Linked DNA regions of Dongshaea marina. Each later gene encodes a partner of the first gene's protein in a complex. Links are inferred from orthologs where the notes say so. Each region holds a gene or a part of one and is shown in the gene's direction. Other genes may lie near its edges.

Evidence for each region.
Region 2: the proteins of holA (region 1) and holB are in contact, whole or in part, in a cryo-EM structure (PDB 8GIZ), measured with the Escherichia coli proteins. The link is inferred for Dongshaea marina from one-to-one orthologs.
Region 3: the proteins of holA (region 1) and dnaX are in contact, whole or in part, in a cryo-EM structure (PDB 8GIZ), measured with the Escherichia coli proteins. The link is inferred for Dongshaea marina from one-to-one orthologs.

Annotation. Positions count from the first base shown.
Region 1 is NZ_CP028897.1:4,075,335-4,083,541, forward strand. The notes cover bases 3,171-6,069. They hold holA (DNA polymerase III subunit delta), read left to right. Parts: upstream 3,171-4,055; coding sequence 4,056-5,084; downstream 5,085-6,069. Other genes in these bases: leuS (leucine--tRNA ligase), read left to right, coding at 3,171-3,561; DB847_RS19065 (LPS-assembly lipoprotein LptE), read left to right, coding at 3,571-4,059; nadD (nicotinate-nucleotide adenylyltransferase), read left to right, coding at 5,081-5,731; rsfS (ribosome silencing factor), read left to right, coding at 5,772-6,069. Also shown: DB847_RS26160 (zinc ribbon-containing protein), read right to left, coding at 317-562; DB847_RS19055 (zinc ribbon-containing protein), read right to left, coding at 481-810; more of leuS, read left to right, coding at 979-3,170; more of rsfS, read left to right, coding at 6,070-6,116; 23S rRNA (pseudouridine(1915)-N(3))-methyltransferase RlmH, read left to right, coding at 6,113-6,583; mrdA (penicillin-binding protein 2), read left to right, coding at 6,587-8,207. UniProt on the Escherichia coli protein: Part of the beta sliding clamp loading complex, which hydrolyzes ATP to load the beta clamp onto primed DNA to form the DNA replication pre-initiation complex.
Region 2 is NZ_CP028897.1:2,362,612-2,368,406, forward strand. The notes cover bases 2,146-5,144. They hold holB (DNA polymerase III subunit delta'), read left to right. Parts: upstream 2,146-3,157; coding sequence 3,158-4,132; downstream 4,133-5,144. Other genes in these bases: mltG (endolytic transglycosylase MltG), read left to right, coding at 2,146-2,544; tmk (dTMP kinase), read left to right, coding at 2,541-3,164; DB847_RS11340 (bacteriohemerythrin), read left to right, coding at 4,224-4,646; DB847_RS11345 (TatD family hydrolase), read left to right, coding at 5,095-5,144. Also shown: fabF (beta-ketoacyl-ACP synthase II), read left to right, coding at 1-525; pabC (aminodeoxychorismate lyase), read left to right, coding at 761-1,552; more of mltG, read left to right, coding at 1,534-2,145; more of DB847_RS11345, read left to right, coding at 5,145-5,795. UniProt on the Escherichia coli protein: Part of the beta sliding clamp loading complex, which hydrolyzes ATP to load the beta clamp onto primed DNA to form the DNA replication pre-initiation complex.
Region 3 is NZ_CP028897.1:1,536,407-1,542,229, forward strand. The notes cover bases 2,146-5,172. They hold dnaX (DNA polymerase III subunit gamma/tau), read left to right. Parts: upstream 2,146-2,469; coding sequence 2,470-4,875; downstream 4,876-5,172. Other genes in these bases: apt (adenine phosphoribosyltransferase), read left to right, coding at 2,146-2,424; DB847_RS07550 (YbaB/EbfC family nucleoid-associated protein), read left to right, coding at 4,936-5,172. In the rest of the region: DB847_RS07535 (diguanylate cyclase), read right to left, coding at 1-1,294; more of apt, read left to right, coding at 1,879-2,145; more of DB847_RS07550, read left to right, coding at 5,173-5,265. UniProt on the Escherichia coli protein: Part of the beta sliding clamp loading complex, which hydrolyzes ATP to load the beta clamp onto primed DNA to form the DNA replication pre-initiation complex.

The DNA of each region.
Region 1 (8,207 bases):
GATTTATCCCCCGTGAGTGAGCGCTGAGGCGAACCATAGAGGAGTAAGGTCGAATCACATGGATGTGATGAGAGCTTAGCCGCGACAGGGAACTGCCGCCATCCATGGCTCTCGTTCCATTGGCGCAACCCCTGTGCGGCAGGAGTCGCGTCTAAGCTGTGCCTTAATCATCAGGTGAGCCGAAGATAAAGCGAGGTCGGGGCGCCCCGGGAGATGCAAGAGGGTGCGGGCGAGCGCACCTTCTTGCCTGCCGCCGGCCAGCGCCGGCATATGCAGCGTAGCTGCAAATAGCTATCCGCAGGATAGAAACTGAAAGCTATTTAAATTCCTTTCGATGAAATGCCTGCTCACCGCATTTGCCACAGGCGGTCACCACATCCGGATGTTTGAGGAGCTGCTCCTCACCGCACTTATCACACTTAAGGCGTGCCGCAGCGCTCCACTCTCCAGCTTTGACCTCATCATTGCGCTCAGCCTGTATCAGGGCCAGCTCGGACCATTCGATCCGGGTGTGATCCGCCACCTCCTCCAGCCAGTGCCACAGTGTCTCTTTGAGAGCCAGGTAAAAAACTCCCTCACGAAACGAGCCCCGACTCTGGGAGATCTCTTTGGCCAGTGCCCCAGATCGTTTTTGACATAGCAGGCGATGAGCTCCGCTTCATCCTTGGTGAGATCGCCGGCCGCGGTCAGATATTCCTCGGTGGTATCAATCAGCTCCTCGAGCTGTTTTTTCTGAAAGGTTTCAGTCTGTTGCCAGTGCTGCTTCAGGTGATTGACAAAAAGCGTATAACCGCTACGTTTTCTTTCCATAATACAACTCCCTCTTATCCCTCAAACAGGCGCTTGAAATCGCCTATGGGCCACCAGCTATCTCACAACCAAAATCCACCGCTGGCTATTGTTGCAACCGCCGTGTCTAAGGTATTCTATGGCGATTTTATGACTTCTTCTTAGCAATTTATAACCCGGGTATCGCCGATGCAAGAGCAATATACTCCTCAGGAGATTGAATCCAAGGTTCAATCCCACTGGACCGATCACCAAACCTTCAAGGCTACTGAGCAAGAGGGCAAAGAAAAGTTCTACTGCCTGTCCATGTTCCCCTACCCATCCGGGCGACTGCATATGGGGCATGTGCGCAACTACACCATTGGTGATGTGATCGCCCGCTACCAACGACTGCAGGGCAAAAATGTTCTGCAACCGATCGGTTGGGATGCCTTTGGTCTGCCTGCAGAAAACGCTGCGATCAAGAACAATACGGCTCCGGCTCCCTGGACCTATGAAAACATAGAGTACATGAAGGGTCAGCTAAAGATGCTGGGCCTTGGCTATGACTGGGATCGGGAGCTTGCGACCTGTGATCCTGATTACTACCGCTGGGAGCAGTGGTTCTTCACCAAGCTCTATGAGAAGGGACTGGTCTATAAGAAGACCTCTTCGGTCAACTGGTGCCCCAACGATCAGACGGTACTGGCCAACGAGCAGGTAGTTGATGACCGCTGCTGGCGCTGTGACACACCGGTCGAGCAAAAAGAGATCCCTCAGTGGTTTATCAAGATCACCGAGTATGCCCAGGAGCTACTGGACGATATCGAAAAGCTCGAAGGCTGGCCTGAGATGGTCAAGACCATGCAGCGCAACTGGATTGGCCGCTCCGAAGGGGTCGAGATGACCTTCAAGGTGGCAGATTCAGATCAGAGCTTTGATATCTACACCACACGTCCCGACACCCTGTTCGGGGTGAGCTACATGGGAATTGCCGCAGGCCACCCACTAGCCCAGCAAGCCGCCCACAACAACCCTGAGCTGGCCGCCTTCATCGAAGAGTGTAAGCACACCAAGGTCGCCGAAGCAGAGCTTGCCACCATGGAAAAGAAGGGGATGGCCACAGGCCTTCATGCTATCCATCCTCTGACCGGTAAAGAAGTTCCAATCTGGGTCGCTAACTTCGTGCTGATGGATTATGGCTCGGGTGCGGTGATGGCGGTTCCCGCTCACGATCAACGCGACTATGAGTTCGCCGGCAAATATGGCCTGGATATAATCCCTGTGATCAAGCCTGCCGATGGCAGTGCGCTGGATATTTCAGAGCAGGCCTTCACCGAGATGGGTGTGCTGTTTGATTCTGGAGAGTTCAGCGGTCTGAGCTCCGAAGATGCCTTTGATGCAATCGCCAATAAACTCAATGAGCTGGGTCTTGGCAGCAAGCGGGTGAACTTCCGCCTGCGTGACTGGGGGGTTTCTCGTCAGCGTTACTGGGGAGCACCAATTCCGATGCAAACCCTGGACAATGGTGAGGTGGTTCCGGTACCTGCCGAAGAGCTGCCTGTGGTGCTGCCCGAAGATGTCGTCATGGATGGGGTTCAGAGCCCGATCAAGGCCGATAAGAGCTGGGCACAAACCAGCTACCAGGGGCAGAATGCACTGCGTGAGACAGATACCTTCGATACCTTCATGGAATCCTCCTGGTACTATGCTCGCTACTGTAGCCCCAACTACCAGGACGGCATGCTCAACCCTGAGCAGGCTAACTACTGGCTGCCGGTCGACCAGTACATCGGCGGCATCGAGCATGCCTGTATGCACCTGCTATATGCGCGCTTCTTCCACAAGCTGCTGCGTGATACCGGACTGGTCAACTCAGATGAACCGTTCAAGCGCCTGCTGTGTCAGGGAATGGTACTGGCGGATGCCTTCTACTACCTCAATGACAAGGGTGCCCGGGTGTGGGTTAGCCCTGCCGAGGCGATCCTGGAGCGCGATAACAAGGGACGCATCACCAGGGCAACCGATCAGCAGGGCAACGAATTAACCCACGCGGGTATGACCAAGATGTCCAAGTCGAAGAACAACGGCATCGACCCACAGCTGATGGTGGAGAAATACGGTGCAGACACGGTGCGTCTGTTCATGATGTTTGCCTCTCCCGCCGACATGACTCTGGAGTGGTCTGACTCGGGTGTTGAGGGGGCTCAACGCTTCTTGCGTCGCCTGTGGCGCCTGGCTCACCAGTACAAGGAAGCTGGCGAACATCCGGCTCTTGATCTCAGCACTCTGAGCAATGAGCAAAAAGTTCTGCGCCGGGCTCTGCACAAGACCATAGATAAAGCCAGTGATGATATCGGTCGTCGCCAGACCTTCAACACGGCGATCGCTGCCGTGATGGAGCTGATGAATCAGCTGGTGAAGGCACCTCTTGAGTCTGAAAATGACAAGGCGCTGATGCACGAAGCCCTGACCGCGGTTGTCACCATGCTCTACCCCATCACCCCGCATGCAAGCTTCGCGCTGTGGAAGGAGCTGGGTCACGAAGGCGCCATCGACCAGGCCCAGTGGCCAAATGTCGACAAGGCTGCCATCGTTGAAGATGAGAAACTGGTGGTGGTTCAGGTCAATGGTAAGGTCCGTGCCAAGCTGACGGTCCCTGCCAATGCCGAGCAGTCACAGGTCCAGGAGCTTGCGCTGGCGGAAGATAATGTCAGCAAGTTCACCGACGGAAAGACCATTCGCAAGGTGATCTTTGTTCCCAACAAGCTACTTAACATTGTTGCCAACTAAGGAGCACAAGTGAAAAGAGCGCTTCGCCTCTTGCCACTGCTGATTGCAGGTCTGCTGTTGCAGGCCTGTGGTTTCCAGATGCGCACCGCACCGCCCCTGCCGCCTCAGTTAAAAACCCTGCAGGTGGTGGGTGATCAGAATAGTAACCTCTATCGTATGGTGGTGAACCGTTTGAAAATCGCCGGGGTCGATCTGGTCAGCAAGGCGGATAAGAACACTCCAATCCTCAGGGTAAATCCCCTGAGCCAAACCTCAACGGTTGCCTCCCTGACCGATACAGGGACAACGGCCGAGACTGTGGTTGAGGTCTACAGTACCTATACTCTGACCGTCCCGGGCGAGGAACCTCAGCTCTACAACCTGCACTTCACCCGAAGCTATATTAACCAGTCAAATCAGGTGCTGGCTTCGTCTGAATCAGAAAGCAGCCTGAGCTCAGAGATGGAGATCCAGGCTGCCAATCAAATCCTGGCCCAACTGAGCCGGTATAAACCTTGAAACGTGTCTATCCCGAGCAGCTGAATCAGCAACTTAAAGCAGGCCTTGCGGCCTGCTATCTGTTGTTCGGGGAGGAGCCCCTGCTCAAGCAGGAGAGCCGGGATGCGATCGCCGCTACCGCCCGCTCCCAGGGGTTTGATGAACAGCTGCATTTTAAAGTAGAAGGCTCATTTGACTGGCAACCGCTATTTGAGGCCTGCCAGGAGCTGAGTCTTTTTTCCTCCAGACAGCTGATTGAACTGGAGTTTCCTAAAGTTCCGGATCACAAGGTAGCCAAACAGCTGGAGCAACTATGCGCCCTGCTACATGCCGATATTCTGCTGATCCTGAGCGGCCCGCGCCTCAACACGGCCCAGCAAAAGAGTCAGTGGTTTAGCCGCTTCGCCAGCCAGGGAGTCTATGTGCCGATCGCCCATCCGGATCATCAGCACTTTCCGCGCTGGATGCAGCAGCGCTTTAGGGCACTGAACCTCAATCCCACTCCCGATGCGATCACCTTCATGTGCCACGCCTTTGAGGGGAACCTGCTGGCGGCCAAGCAGACCCTGGAGCTTCTGCCACTACAACAGCTTTCATCGCCGATTGAAGTCCGGGAGCTGCAGACGATCGTTGAGCAGCACAGTCATTTCTCCCGTTATCAGCTGATCGATGCCCTCTATGAGGGAAGGATCAAACGGGCCCGGCATATTCTTCGCCAATTGAAAGCCGAGGGAACCGAGAGCGCTCAACTGATCTGGCTGTTCCACCATGAGTTGGAGCAGCTCTATCCGCTGTGTGCCCAAAAGAGCCAGCGTCAGCCTTTGGGAACCCTGTATAAAAAACTAAAGATCTGGCCCTGGCGACAAAAGCAGCTTGAAAGAGTCTTGAGTCAGCTTACCCTGAGCCAGCTCAGCTACCTGCTCCAGCTCTGCGCTAAGGCTAATCTTGCGGCCAGCCAATTTGATGAGCCACAAAGCTGGCGTCTCCTGGAGCAGCTGTGTATCGGATTTGCTCACCCAACCCTCCCCATAGCTAACAGCATATGAAACAAGCCATAGGACTCATTGGTGGGACCTTTGATCCCATCCATATCGGACATCTTTGCCCCGCCATCGAAACCCGGGAGCAACTTGGTTTACAGAAAATTCTGTTTATTCCCAACTCGATTCCTCCGCACCGGGATACTCCTCACTCCTGCGCCGAACACAGGCTGAAGATGGCCCGACTCGCCATCCGCGATGTTGAAGGATTTGAGGTCGATGATCGCGAGCTTAAGCGCCTCAAACCCTCCTACACAATCGATACCCTGCAATCGCTACGCGCAGAGTATCCGGATACCCCCCTGTGTTTTCTGATGGGAATGGACTCTCTATTAAGCCTTGCCAGCTGGCACCGCTGGGAGGAGCTGACCGACTATGCCCACCTGGTTATCTGCCACCGCCCGGGATGGAATCCAGAGTTTGGCGAGCCCATTGCCAGCTGGCTCAAGGCGCACCAGGATCAGACCCTGGGAGCCCTGCAGACCCGACTGTGTGGCCTGGTCCAGTTTGTTGAAAACCGAACCTTTGACATCTCTGCCACCGAACTGCGCCAAAGGATCCGTGAGGGCAAGGAGTGTCGCTATCTGTTGCCCGATGCGGTCCTTGACTACATTCGCCAGCAGGGCCTGTATCGGCCCACTCGACCCCAGTGATATAATCGCCGGCCTTTCGCCAACGAACAGGAGAAGAACCTTGCAAAGTCAGCAGCTATTATCCTTTAGCATCGAAAAATTAGAAGAACTAAAAGGGCGGGAGATTGTCACTTTAGATGTGAAGAAGCGCTCCAGCGTCACCGATTACATGGTGGTCTGTTCCGGAAACTCGGCCCAGCATGTTCGCTCCCTGGCTGCCCATGTCACCCATGAGGCCCGGACTCTTGAGCAGCCGGTGCTGGGCGTTGAGGGGGAAAATGCCGGTGAATGGGTGCTGGTCGACTTAGGCGAGGTCATTGTGCATGTGATGCAGGATGATTGCCGGGATTATTATCAGCTGGAAAAGCTTTGGGGTGAGAGCCAGGCAGGAGCACACGGGGAATGAAGATACAGCTGGTCGCCGTCGGCACTAAGATGCCGGGTTGGGTTGAGCAGGGATTTAGCGAGTACCAACGGCGCTTTCCCAAAGATATGCCATTGGAGCTGGTTGAGATCGCGGCGGGTAAGCGGGGCAAGAATGCCGATATCGCGCGAATTTTGCAAAAAGAGGGCGAGCAGATGCTGGCTGCCATCCCGCGCGGCAACCGAATCGTCACCCTGGATATTCCGGGCAAGCCCTGGACCACTCATCAGCTGTCAACCCAGCTCGATAAGTGGAAGCTCGATGGGCGAGATGTGTCGATCCTGATCGGTGGCCCCGAGGGACTCTCCCCCGAATGCAAGCGTGCCGCAGAGCAGAGCTGGTCGCTGTCGCCCCTGACCCTGCCGCACCCCCTGGTTCGGGTGATCATGGCTGAGAGCCTGTATCGCGCCTGGAGCCTGAGTACAAACCACCCTTATCATCGGGAGTAGTGGATGCTGAAACAGCGGATCGCCATGCAGGATCACAGCAAGGAGGCGGCTCTTTATTATCGCAGAACTCTAATCGCCTGCCTGGCGGTGTGCGCCATGATCCTGACCTTGCTGGTCAATCTGTATCACCTGCAGATAGACTCCTATCAGCAATACAAGACCCGCTCCCGGGATAACCGGATCAAGCTGGTTCCGGTCGCGCCGACCCGGGGCCTCATCTATGATCGCAACGGCATCCTGCTGGCTGAGAACCGCCCCTCTTACAACCTGGATATCCGCCGGGATCAGACCAAGGATCTCAAACAAACCGTTGCCGAGCTGCAGAAGCTCCTCAAGCTGGATCCGGATCAGATCGATGATTTCTACAAGGAGCTGCGTCGCCACCGCCGCTTTGAGCCAGTGACCCTGGCAGAAGATCTCACGGAAAAACAGGTCGCCATCTTCAGCGTGCAGCGCTATCGCTTCCCCGGCGCCTCTATCGAGGCCAGGCTACAACGCTACTACCCCTATGGCAGTGTGTTGACCCATGTGCTGGGGTATGTCGCCAAGATCAACGACCGTGACCTGCAGCACCTGGAGGAAACCGGCGAGCTCTCCAACTACGCCGGTACCCATGATATCGGCAAGCAGGGGGTCGAAAAGTATTATGAGAATGTGCTGCATGGCAAGGTGGGCTACCAGGAGGTTGAGGTTAACAATGTCGGGAAAGTGGTACGCACCCTCAGCTATCATCCGCCGGTTCCGGGGCACGACATCTATCTCAATATCGATCTGCGCTTGCAGATGAAGGCCCAGGAAGATCTGGCCAACCGCCGTGGCGCGGTGGTGATGCTGGAGCCCAAGACCGGGGCGGTACTGGCGATGGCATCCAGCCCCAGCTACAACCCGAATCCTTTTGTCCATGGCATCAGCTCCAAGCGCTATACTTCGCTGCTGGATAACCCCAACCATCCGCTGATCAACCGGGCCACCCAGGGGATCTATGCCCCGGCATCCACGGTGAAACCCCTGATGGCAATCATGGGACTGGACACCGGCCTCATCACTCCACAGATGCGCTTTTTCGGCGCTGGTTACTTCCAGATCCCAGGCACCAAGCGTAAATTCCGCGACTGGCAACCCTGGGGTCATGGCTGGATGACAGTGTATAAGGCGATCGAGCAATCTGCCGATACCTTCTTCTACAACCTGGCCTATAAGGCAGGAATCGACCGTATCCACAAATATATGCATCTGTTTGGCTTTGGCCAGTATACGGGGATCGATCTTCACGAAGAGCGTAAGGGAAACATGCCGTCGCGGGAGTGGAAACAGGCCCGCTATCGCCAGCCCTGGTACCAGGGGGATACCATCTCGGTTGGGATCGGCCAGAGTTACTGGACCGCCACCCCGCTACAGATAGCACATGCCTTTAGCGTACTGATCGATCACGGCAAACGGATCGAACCGAGATTACTTAAGAGCATTGCAACTAAAGATGGGATGCTGTCACCACCACCGCAGACCCTGCCACCGATCAAACTGAAAAATGACAAGGATTGGCAGGTCTCCCTGGATGGGATGTACCTGGTGATCCAGGGTAAGAGTGGTACCGGTCGCCGCGCCTTTGCCAACCTTCCCTACA
Region 2 (5,795 bases), 1.7 Mb from region 1 along the record:
GTGATGCTGCTTGAAGAGTATGAGCACGCTAAGGCGCGTGGCGCGACCATCTATGCCGAGCTGGTTGGCTTTGGCATGAGTGGTGATGCCTACCATATCACTACTCCAAGTGGTCTTGGTGCACGTGATGCAATGGAAAATGCGATCAACGATGCAGGCATCTGTGTTGAGCAGGTCGGCTATGTGAATGCCCATGGTACCTCGACGCCAGCCGGCGATATGGCAGAGCTTCAAGAGGTGAAGAACCTGTTCGGTGAGCATGCGAAAAATGGCATGATGGTCAGCTCGACTAAGTCGATGACAGGCCACCTTCTGGGGGCTGCTGGCGCGATTGAAGCGATCTTCACTGTGCAGGCCCTGCGCGATCAGATTGCACCACCAACCATCAATCTGGATAACCCAGAAGAGGGTTGTGATGTGGATCTGGTTCCTCATACCGCTAAGAAAGGGGAGTTCGAGTACGCACTCTCTAACTCTTTCGGTTTTGGTGGGACCAATGGGACACTGATCTTTAAGCGAGCCTGATTGGTCAGAACCTCGTTGTAAAAAGCCTGATATGGAAAATATCAGGCTTTTTTTTTGCTGCTCTACACCAGAGGCGATCATTGTGCTGAGTTTTGTCACACCCGAGAGCCAATAGAGTATTGAGATCTGAGAGTTGGTGTTATCTTGAGTCGCTGTTTTGATGATGCACCTGCCATGGGTGGCTTTAATCGGCAGAACACTACACTCGGAGCTATTGCATAGGGAGGAGAATAGGGTGAGTTGTGAATTATCTGCGAGTGATCGTGGACTCCTGTATGGCGATGGGATATTTACCACCATCTGTTTTAAGGGAGGGGCTTTACAGCTCTGGCCCTATCATCTTGAGCGTTTGCAGCAGGGCTGTCGACGACTATCGATCCCTGAGCCCGGGGAAGAGGAGCTGCTTGCACAGCTTGAGCCTTTTCTCAGCGCCGGAGAGGATCGGGTCGTTAAGATTATCATTACCCGGGGTACAGGAGGGCGGGGCTATTCAATGCCCAGTGAAGCATCACCCAGCGTATTGATCAGTGAGCATCCTCTGCCTGGCCATTATTCTCAGTGGCGTCAGCATGGGATCCGTCTGGGGGTATGTCGGCAGCATCTCGGCCATCAGCCAATGCTGGCAGGCCTTAAAACCCTCAACCGCCTTGAGCAGGTGCTGCTTAAAAAAGAGCTCGATGACTCCGGCTTCGATGAGGCACTGGTACTGGATCTGGATGCCAAGGTGACCGAGGCCGTATCTGCCAATATTTTTTGGCGTCACCAGGGACAGATCTATACCCCAAACCTTGAGCTTTCTGGAGTTTGTGGGGTGATGCGTCGCTGGGTGATAGAGCTCTGTGAAAAATATGGGCGCAAGGTTCGAGAGGTTCGCGCCTGCGTTGAGGAGCTTGCTGCAGCAGATGAGATCTGGCTGACCAATGCGCTCCTCGGAATTGCACCGGTCCGCGAATTTACTAAGCGAAGCTATGTTGACTGGTCGGTCAGTCGTTGGTTACAGGAGCAGCCATGCGTCGCGCTAACCTGATTAAGATCATTGTTTTGGTTGTCGTGTTGGGAGCTGCGGCAGGTGTTGGTTATGTGGGGCATCAGATTGCGCGAGTCGAGCAGCCGGGAGTCGTGACTCAATCACAGCTTTTTACCGTCTCCCGGGGGGAGTCTGCGCGCTCGGTGGCCCGGCGTCTACTTGCCGATAAGCCAGGGATCTCCCCTTTTTGGCAGGAGCTGTGGCTACGCTTTCATCCGGGATTATGGGCGATCCGGGCCGGGACTTACCAGCTGGATGCTGGCTGGAGTCTTCCTCAGGCGTTAGATTGGCTGGTTAATGGCTCACAATATCAGTTTCGGCTGACTTTTATTGAGGGTAGCGAGCTCTCTGAATGGCTCAAACAGCTGCAGGGAGCCTCCCATCTTGAACATCCACAACCTGCCCTGACGGCTCCTGCGATCGTCAAGGCTTTGGGGGCGAGTCATACTAATCTTGAGGGTCTGTTGCTCCCAGATACCTACCTGTATGTTGATGGGGAGACGGAGCTGGATATTCTCCGCCAGGCTTATACCCAGATGCAGCAGTTCTTGCAAAGTAGCTGGGCAGATCGCAGTTCCGGGTTACCCTATAAAACCCCTTATCAGGCACTGATCATGGCCTCGATGATTGAAAAAGAGACCGGGGCTAGCCAGGAACGTTCGCTGATCGCCTCGGTGTTTGTCAATCGCCTGAGACGAAATATGCGTCTTCAGTCTGATCCAACGGTGATCTATGCCCTGGGGAATAGTTACGATGGTCGTTTGTCACGGCGTGACTTGCGGGTAGCAAGCCCCTACAATACCTACCGGGTGCGAGGGTTGCCTCCAACTCCGATCGCCATGCCCGGACGGGCCTCCATTTTGGCGGCCTTGCATCCGGCAAAGAGCGCCTATCTCTATTTTGTGGCAAAGGGGGATGGGACACACTATTTTTCTAAGACCCTGGCCGAGCATAATCGGGCGGTACGTCGTTACATTCTGAATCGAAAATGAAAGCAAAATTTATTGTAGTTGAAGGCCTGGAAGGGGCCGGTAAGAGTAGCCTGATGCCTGCGGTGGTGAACTGGTTAGAGCAAAGGCTCAAGGTGCGGGTGATCACGACCCGGGAGCCCGGAGGAACCAAAATTGCGGAGCAGTTGCGCTCAATTATCAAGCATGGGATAGAGGAGGAGCACTTAAGCCCCATGGGTGAGGTACTGCTTCTCTATGCCGCACGATTGCAGCTGATCGAGCAGGTGATCAAACCTGCCCTGGAGCAGGAGATCTGGGTGGTTGGTGATCGCCATGATTTCTCGACTCTGGCTTACCAGGGAGCCGGGCGCTCACTGCCTTTTGATCAGTTGAAGCAGGTGCGCGATGTAACCCTCGGGGATTTTCGACCCGATCTGACCCTTTACCTGGATCTGGATCCAGAACTCGGGATGCAGCGGGCGCGTAGTCGCGGAGAGCTGGACCGGATTGAGCGTCAGCATATCGATTTCTTTCATCGGGCCCGGGCCCGCTATCAGCAGCTCGTCGCTGAGGAGCCTAAGGCTGTGACCATAGATGCCTCACAGACTCCGGAGCAGGTCCAACAGTCGGTGCTGTCGGTGTTGGAGCAGAAATTTTGCTGAGTTATCCCTGGCTGGAAGAGCCCTGGCAGCAGCTATTGACTCAGAAGAACAACCAGCGCTTCCCCCATGCACTGCTGTTACAGGCTCCGGATGGAATGGCGCACCAGGAGCTGCTTAAGCAGTTAGCAAAGCTGCTGCTGTGTGAGGCTCCAACTCCTCAGGGGTATTGTGGTCAGTGTCACTCTTGCCGCTTGTTTGAGGCGGGTAATCATCCGGATCTGTTGCAACTTGAGCCTGAAACTAAAACCATAGGGGTGGATGTGATCCGGGTTTTAGGCGAGCGCTTTGCCAAGCGTCCAACCCTTGGGAGGGCTCAGGTCGCACTCATTGAGTCCGCCGGGCGGCTCACCGAGAATGCGGCTAATGCCCTGTTGAAAACCCTCGAAGAGCCGGTTTCGGATAGCTACCTGTTTTTACATTGTCAGAGCCGGGATCAGCTATTGCCGACCATTACCAGCCGCTGTTATCAGCAGATCCTGACGGCCCCGGCGGAAGCCATAACCCAGAAGTGGCTTGCACAGAGGCTGCAGCACCCTCCTTCCATGACTGAGCTGCGTCTTAATCAGGGGCTGCCACTTCGAGTGCTTAGATTTTGTGAAAAGCAGGGTGGGGAGGAGCGCAAGCTGATAGAGGCGATTGGCAAACTTGCTGACTCACCGCAGCAGGTGATGGTTATTCGGGATCTCATTGCCGAGGAGTTTGAAGAGCGTCTCAATTGGTTGCTCTATTTCATTCAGGATCTTCAGCGTTACCTGCTGGGTTGCTCCAGCGAGAGCTGGGTGTGGCAGCAAGCCAAAGCATCGGTTGAAAGCCTGGGGAAACGGTCGTCACTGGCAAAGGTTCAGCGCCACTATCATGGGCTGCTTGAGCTTAAAAGGCAGGCGAGGCCCGGTACCCTGGTTAATCCAAAGTTGCAGCTTATGTCCTGGCTCAGTCTGTTTTATGAGGATTGCTGCTCGAGACGCTGATTCTCTACGGCTCTGTGCCGGGGTAACCACTTAGAATTCAGCAGTTAATTGGTCTACCTTGATAAAGGGAGAGTAGTCGCAGGCAAGGGCTATGGACAGCGATTCTAAAACATGTTTAACCCTGAACATTCCGATCGTTGACCGGCAACATCAATGGTTGTTTGAGCTGATTGAAGAGCTGGGACAGATGAAGCCATCCGGAACAAGTAAGCGAAAAGTGGCTATCATACTCTCAAAGCTGCTTGATTACTCCCATTATCACTTCGAGACGGAGGAGAAGCTGTTCCGGCTCAATGAATATCCGGTTGCCGAGGAACACCTGGAGGATCATGAGCACTTTGTGTTTACTTTTAATAAGCTCAGAAAGGAGTTTGATAAGGCAGAAGATAATCAGCCGGAGACAGAGGCGGAGCTTATCATCAAAATCCACCGCTACCTGCTGAGATGGTGGACACATCATATTCTAGAAAAAGACAGCCAGTATGTTGATTTTATTAAGAATACTGAGATCTAGCCGATTGCTTTAGTTGGTTTGTCACTTACCCGGATATTATTTTATGACAGGCATCCCCCTGTATGCTCGATGCCATTGCTTTCGCTACGTCACGAGGCAGCAACGGCGATGCTGGCGATGGGTCTAAATGCTCCCCGAACAACCTCCTTCGATATAAAACCTATATAGGCCCTCGTGCTTGTTATCCATGACGCGGTTCATACCTATCAAGCATGGGGGTCGTTCAGCCAGGATCTCACTGCAGCAACGGCTTCACATAAAGCACATCCGTCCTCCCCTGAGATCTTCAATCCAACAGCTTACGTTCGCATTATCTGCAGATGAGCTTTTCACCGCCTTAACTCCAGTTAGAAAGTGGGCTGTGATTGCTATAAGATGCTTAGTCATGATTTGAAGTTATGAGCAGCGATAAATGAGCTGCGGTTATTCATTTTACCAGGAGTGTTAGGTGTTACTCGTTGATTCACATTGTCATCTCGATCGCCTTCTTTATTGTGACGAGCTTCCCTCACTGGAAGCGGCCCTTAAGCAAGCCAGCCAGCGCGGAGTTGGATTGTTCCTCAGTGTCGGCGTGACATTGGATGGTTTTGCCGAAATGATTAAGCTGGTTGAGCCCTATCCATCTGTGCATGCATCCTGCGGCGTTCATCCCCTGAGTATCGCCGATGGGGTCGATATGGCGCAGTTACGTGAATATGCGGCGCACCCTAAGGTGGTGGCGATCGGCGAGACCGGCCTTGATTATTACTATGCGCAGAACCAGGCGGAGCAGCAACAAGCATTTGCCGGGCAGATTGAGCTGGCGGCTGAGCTGGCCAAACCCCTTATCATCCACTCCCGGGATGCCAATGCCGATACCATAGCTCTGCTCAAGGCCCATGGTGGTGAAAAAGCGGGGGGAGTGATCCACTGCTTTACCGGCGATCAGGCGATGGCTGAGCAGGCCCTGGAGCTTGGGTTTTATATTTCGTTTTCCGGGATCATCAGCTTTAATAGTGCCCAGGCGCTACGAGATGTGGCGGCTAGCATTCCACTGGAGAGATTACTGGTTGAGACTGACTCACCCTATCTGGCTCCCGTGCCATATCGGGGGCAGAGTAACCGCCCCGCTTACACCCGGGTGGTGGCAGAGAAGCTTGCCGAGCTCAA
Region 3 (5,823 bases), 2.5 Mb from region 1 along the record:
CTGCAGACTCGATGGCTCCCTGTTCGTCGGTATCCGGGAGGATGACGGTGAACTCCTCCCCACCATAGCGGGTGATCAGATCGCCGCGGCGCGCGGTACTCTTGAGGCTTTGGGCCAGTGCAACCAGGGCCTGATCCCCCAGGGGATGGCCGTAGGTATCGTTAAAGCTTTTGAAGTTATCCAGATCCAGCATGATGGCCGAAAGGGTGCGTTTACCCCGCTGTGACAGCAGCAGGTAGGTTTCAAGCTCAAGAGAGAGCAGACGGCGGTTGCCCACCTGAGTGAGTTCATCCGTGGTGTTTTGCTCAAACAGCTTTTGGTTGGCCTGCTCCAGCTCCCTGGATTTCTCCAGAATTTGCGCCTCGTATTGCTTGCGCTCGCTGAGATCGTTCAGGGCGCAGAGAATCAGCATCCCCTGAGGTGTCTCGATGAGGTTGAGGCCGACTTCGACCGGGAACTCATCCCCGCTTCGTTTACAGGCGAGCAGGTGACGCCCCAGCCCCATGGGCCGGGTGGAAGGGGATTTGAAAAACTTATTTCTTAGCTTGGGGTGGCGGCCCCGGATCGAGGGAGGGATCAGGATCTCGACGACCTGTCCCTGGAGCTCCCCGGCAGAATATTCAAACAGACGCTCCGCCTGCTGGTTGGCAAAGGTGATGACTCCCTTATCATTGATCATCAGCATAGCGCTGGGAGAAGCCTCTATGCCCTGGCGAAACATCTGCTCTGCGAGCCTGATCTGCTGGAGTGAGGACTCAAGCTCCAGCTGGCGTTGGTGGCGTTCCAGTTCATTACCGATCCAGATCCCCATCAGCTTAAGAGCGTCAATATCGATCTCGGAGAATTTACGCTCTCTTGGGACCGGGCTTGAAAAATTCAAAGTGCCATAGGTTTCACCTTTGAGAAAAACCGGGATCCCAATATAGGATTCGAGTTGGAACTTTTTATAGGCAGGGTGGGTATTGTAATCTGACTCTCCCATATGCTCGAAGCCGGTTGGTGCGTTGGCGTTTAAGGTGATGGAGCAGTAGGTTTCCTCAAAATCGAACTGGTCACCCGGGTTGAGGGGAACCTGCTCCGGGCAGTGGCAGTGCAGCACTGTATAGACGTTATCTTCGCAGTGGGAGAGGATCCCTATTTCCAGATCAAAGCGTTCACAGCCGAGCTTGAGAAGCTCTTGAACCTGGTGGGCGAGACCATGCTCGTAATCTGAGGTGATCTTGTACAGTGTGCGGATCACTTTCTCACTGTCACTAAACCGGGATGGGTCGCCCAGGTGTGTTGCTTCTTCCATGAGACAGATACCTCGATGAGGGAATGCACAGATGAGTCCAGTATATCCGAGCTTTTTCACCTCGGGTATGCCCGTGATGGTGTGAACTTTCCAAACGGTGACCCGTGAGAGAATCCAGGGCCTAAAAATCGCCATTTATGTTGCAATTTGTTGACAGTTATTCAACCTGACTGGCGGTGCGGCAGACTTTGGGTGACTTGCAATACGGGGGGGATAAGCCTAATCTATTGTCGCAAAGAGATACGCGATTTAGCCCGGCGTTTGCCAGGCTCTGTTGACATTTCCAATTTTGAACCTGTTGCCCCTGAAAATGCTCTGTTCGCGACGCGAATCACGCGGTTTCGTTGCTCTAAATAAGTGATGAGCAACAATGAACAGGGCTTTTTCAGGCGTAACCCGATGGGCAGTGGCTCTTTTTCCTCCCGGCGGCGTTATCAGATGTTCATGTAGAACAACTACACCACGCATCTTCTGCCTTGCCGGATGAAAAAATTGCCAATTGCAGAACCAAATCTGAAACGTCAACAGAGCCTATTAAAAACGGTGGGCTTTTTTATTGGTTAAATGACAAAATCTGAAGACCCATGAAACAACAAACACGTGAACTGATCCAGTCAAGCATCCGTGCGATTGCTGACTACCCTAAGCCCGGAATCATCTTCCGCGATATCACCAGCCTGGTTGAGGATGCAGCTGCATTTAAGGCGACCATCGATGAGCTGGTGGCTCACTATAAAGATGCGGGAATCGACAAGGTTGTTGGAACCGAGGCCCGTGGCTTCATCTTTGGAGCGCCGGTGGCAGCCGAGCTTGGAGTGGGCTTTGTGCCGGTGCGTAAGCCTGGAAAGCTCCCCCGGGAAGTGATCGAAGAGAGCTATGAGCTCGAGTATGGGCAGGATACTCTGCAGATGCATAAAGATGCGATCAGTGAGGGGGATAAGGTGCTGATCGTCGATGATCTGCTGGCGACCGGTGGCACTGCAGAGGCTGCCGTTCACCTGGTACGTCGTCGTGGTGGCCTGGTCCATGATGCGGCGTTTGTGATCTCCCTTTGCGATCTGCCGGGTGAGAAGAAGCTGCAGGCATTGGATATCAATGTGTGTAAGCTGGTGGAATTTGAAGGCGAGTAAAGTTCGTTTTTTGAGTCACTATGGCATGGATGAGATGCGATTAAGATGAGTTATCAAGTATTGGCCCGCAAATGGCGGCCACGCAACTTCCAGGAAGTTGTGGGTCAGCAGCATGTGCTGATGGCATTGGGCAATGCGATAGAACAGGGGCGGCTGCACCATGCCTGGTTACTCAGTGGTACGCGGGGGGTGGGAAAGACCACCATTGCGCGGATCCTGGCGCGCTGTCTCAACTGTGAGCAGGGCGTCACCGCAACGCCCTGCGGAACCTGTGACTCCTGCCTGGCGATCGAAGCCGGACGTTTTGTCGATCTGATGGAGATCGATGCCGCCTCCCGAACCAAGGTGGAAGACACCCGGGAGCTGTTGGATAACGTCCAATACAAGCCTGCCCGTGGCCGCTTCAAGGTGTACCTCATCGATGAGGTGCACATGCTGTCTCGCCACAGCTTTAATGCGCTGCTCAAGACCCTTGAGGAGCCGCCTCCCCATGTGAAGTTTTTGCTGGCCACGACCGATCCGCAAAAATTGCCGATCACCATCCTGTCCCGCTGCCAGCAGCTCCATCTCAAGAACCTGTCTCGTGAGCAGATCCTGGGGCAGTTGGAGTATATCCTGGGGCAGGAGGGGGCAAGCTGGGATGATGGTTCTCTGCAGGCCCTGGCAAAGGCGGCCAACGGCAGTATGCGTGATGGGCTGAGTCTGACCGATCAGGCGCTGGCCTGTTGCAGTGGAGCCCTCGAAATGGGCGCCGTTCAGGCGATGCTGGGCACTTTAGATGTGGATTATCTGCACCAGCTGTTTACCCCGCTGCTTGAGGGGGATGGCGATGGTCTGATGGCCAGGGCCCGCGAGATTGCGCAGTTGGGGGTTGACTTTGACCGGGTTCATCAGGAGCTTGAATCCCTGTTGCACCGAGCGGCCATGATTCAGCTGGCTCCGGCCGCGGTCGACCGGGAGCAGGCCGATCATCAGCTACTGCGCCGCTTAGCCGAGGCGTTGCCGGCGGAGCAGCTGCAGCTTTACTACCAGATAGCTCTCAAGGGGCGGGAGGAGTTGCCGATGGCTCCGGATCCCCGCAGTGGTTTTGAGATGACTTTGCTGCGGATGCTGGCATTTCAGCCCTTGGCGAAAAATACCGGGGCGGCACAACCGCAAAATTTTAGCCAGGCTCGGAGCCAGAGTGCCTCAGAGGGCATGGCTTCGGGCGCGCAGTCGCTATTTGCCGAGCAGCAGGCCCTGCTCAGGCAAGCAGCTGAGCTGACCTCGCCCTCTGAGCCCGCCCCGGCGGTAGCTCCCCCGCCTCAAGCCTCCGCAGTGGAGCAGAGTATTACCCGTGAGGCGCTGGAGAGCGAACAGCGTCAACTGATGACCGAGCTGGAGCCTGTGGCGACTGTGGTTGTCGAGCCTGAGGCTAAGTCCGGACCTCAGGCATTGGCCGGGTCGGCACCCGTGGCTGAATCGGCTGCAATGGCAGAGCCTGAACTGGCACCAGTAAACGAGGTGGTTCAACCAGAGCCGGCGGCGGAGCAAACGAGCACTTTTGATGCGAACACGGAGCAGGTCGCTTCCTCTGAGGCTGGGGGCTTGCAGCAACTACTGGCTCGGCGTCGCCAGCTACGAAGCTTTCGTAACACGAGTGATAATTCTGACAAGGGTGAGGCGCAAGCAGCTCCTGCTCAGTGCTCACCATCTAAGGAAGTAGCGCCTCGTCCGGCACCATTTCAGGCGGAAATGGCTCAGCAGAGCTCTGGATCACAAGAGCTCACCTCGGTGAACCCATCTGATATGGGGGCGCAGCCACCTGTGGAGGAGGTGCTTCAGCAGCCAGGGGCTGCTGATCATGGCGTAGAGCCGCAGGTGGAGCGTACTGTCAGCGGGGCGGTAACTTCGGTTGAAGATCGCCCGCCCTGGGAGGAGCCTCTTGATGAATCCGGGGTTCGACCCCAGGCTGCTTTACAGCAGCCACAGCAGCCACAGCAGCCACAGCAGCCACAGCAGCCACAGCAGCCACAACAGGAATCAACTGCTGTGCGGGGGCGGGGTGAGATTGCGGCCTCACTGCTGGCAGGTAGCGGTGACCCATGGGCCACCCTGATTGGCCGCAGTGAGTTGCAGGGGAGGCTGCGTCAGTTGGCGCTGCACTCGGTGGGTATTTTGGAGGAGAGTTGCTGGGAAATTAAGCTTCGTCCCTCCCATCGCCACCTGCTCAATGAGCGCTCCGAACAGGAGTTTGTGATGATCCTCTCCCGGGTATTGGATGAGGGCCATCAGCTGAAGGTGAACCTTGGCGCCGAGGGGGAAGGAGAGACCCCAACGGAGCTTGCTCAACGCCTCTATGGCGAACTCTGCCAACAGGCGGTACAATCCGTCGAACAAGACCCCGGGGTGAGACAGCTGGTCGAACACTTTTCGGCGGTGCTGGATTTGGATAGTATTGAGCCCCGGTAACTTGAAATCACAAAGAATTACCCAATATCTGGGTCATTACAGCAAAAAAGAGTAGAGACAATGTTTGGTAAAGGTGGATTAGGTAACATCATGAAGCAGGCGCAGCAGATGCAGGAAAAGATGCAGAAGCTGCAGGAAGAGCTGGCCCAGATGGAAGTTGTCGGTGAGTCCGGAGCGGGCATGGTCAAGGTCACCATGAACGGCAGTCACTCGGTACGCCGTATCGAGATCGATCCCGATTTGCTGCAGGATGACAAAGAGATGGTTGAAGATCTGGTTGCTGCAGCCGTTAACGATGCGGTGCGTCGCGTCGAGGAGCAGAATAAGAGCAAGATGGCAGAAGTCACAGGTGGGATGCAGTTGCCACCAGGCTTTCAGATGCCATTTTGATCAAGGAGCGGGCGCCATGGCGCCCGTTTTAATTGATGATGAAATTTAGCCCATTAGTCGATGCCCTGATCAGCGAGCTGCAGTGCCAGCCGGGAGTCGGGCCCAAGTCGGCGCAACGCATCGCGTTTCATTTGCTGCAGAGTGGACGTGAATCCGCAGCCCAGCTTGCGGCCGCCATGAGCGATGCCGTGAATCTTGTCGGGCACTGCGAGCGTTGTCGCACCTTTACTGAAAATCGTTTGTGTAGCCTGTGTGAAAACCCCAAGCGGGCCGAGTCGGGTCAGCTATGTGTGGTTGAGAGTCCCGCCGATGTGTTGGCGATAGAGCAGCTCGGTCACTACAGCGGTCGCTACTTTGTGTTGATGGGGCACCTCTCTCCCCTGGATGGAGTGGGGCCGGAGCAGCTGGGATTGGAACAGCTGGAGGCTATTTTTGCCGAGCAAGGCCTGGGTGAGGTGATCCTGGCGACCAACCCGACGGTTGAGGGAGAGGCAACGGCCTATTATATTGCCGAGCTTGCCAAGGATCATGGAATTGAGGTGAGCCGGATTGCCCATG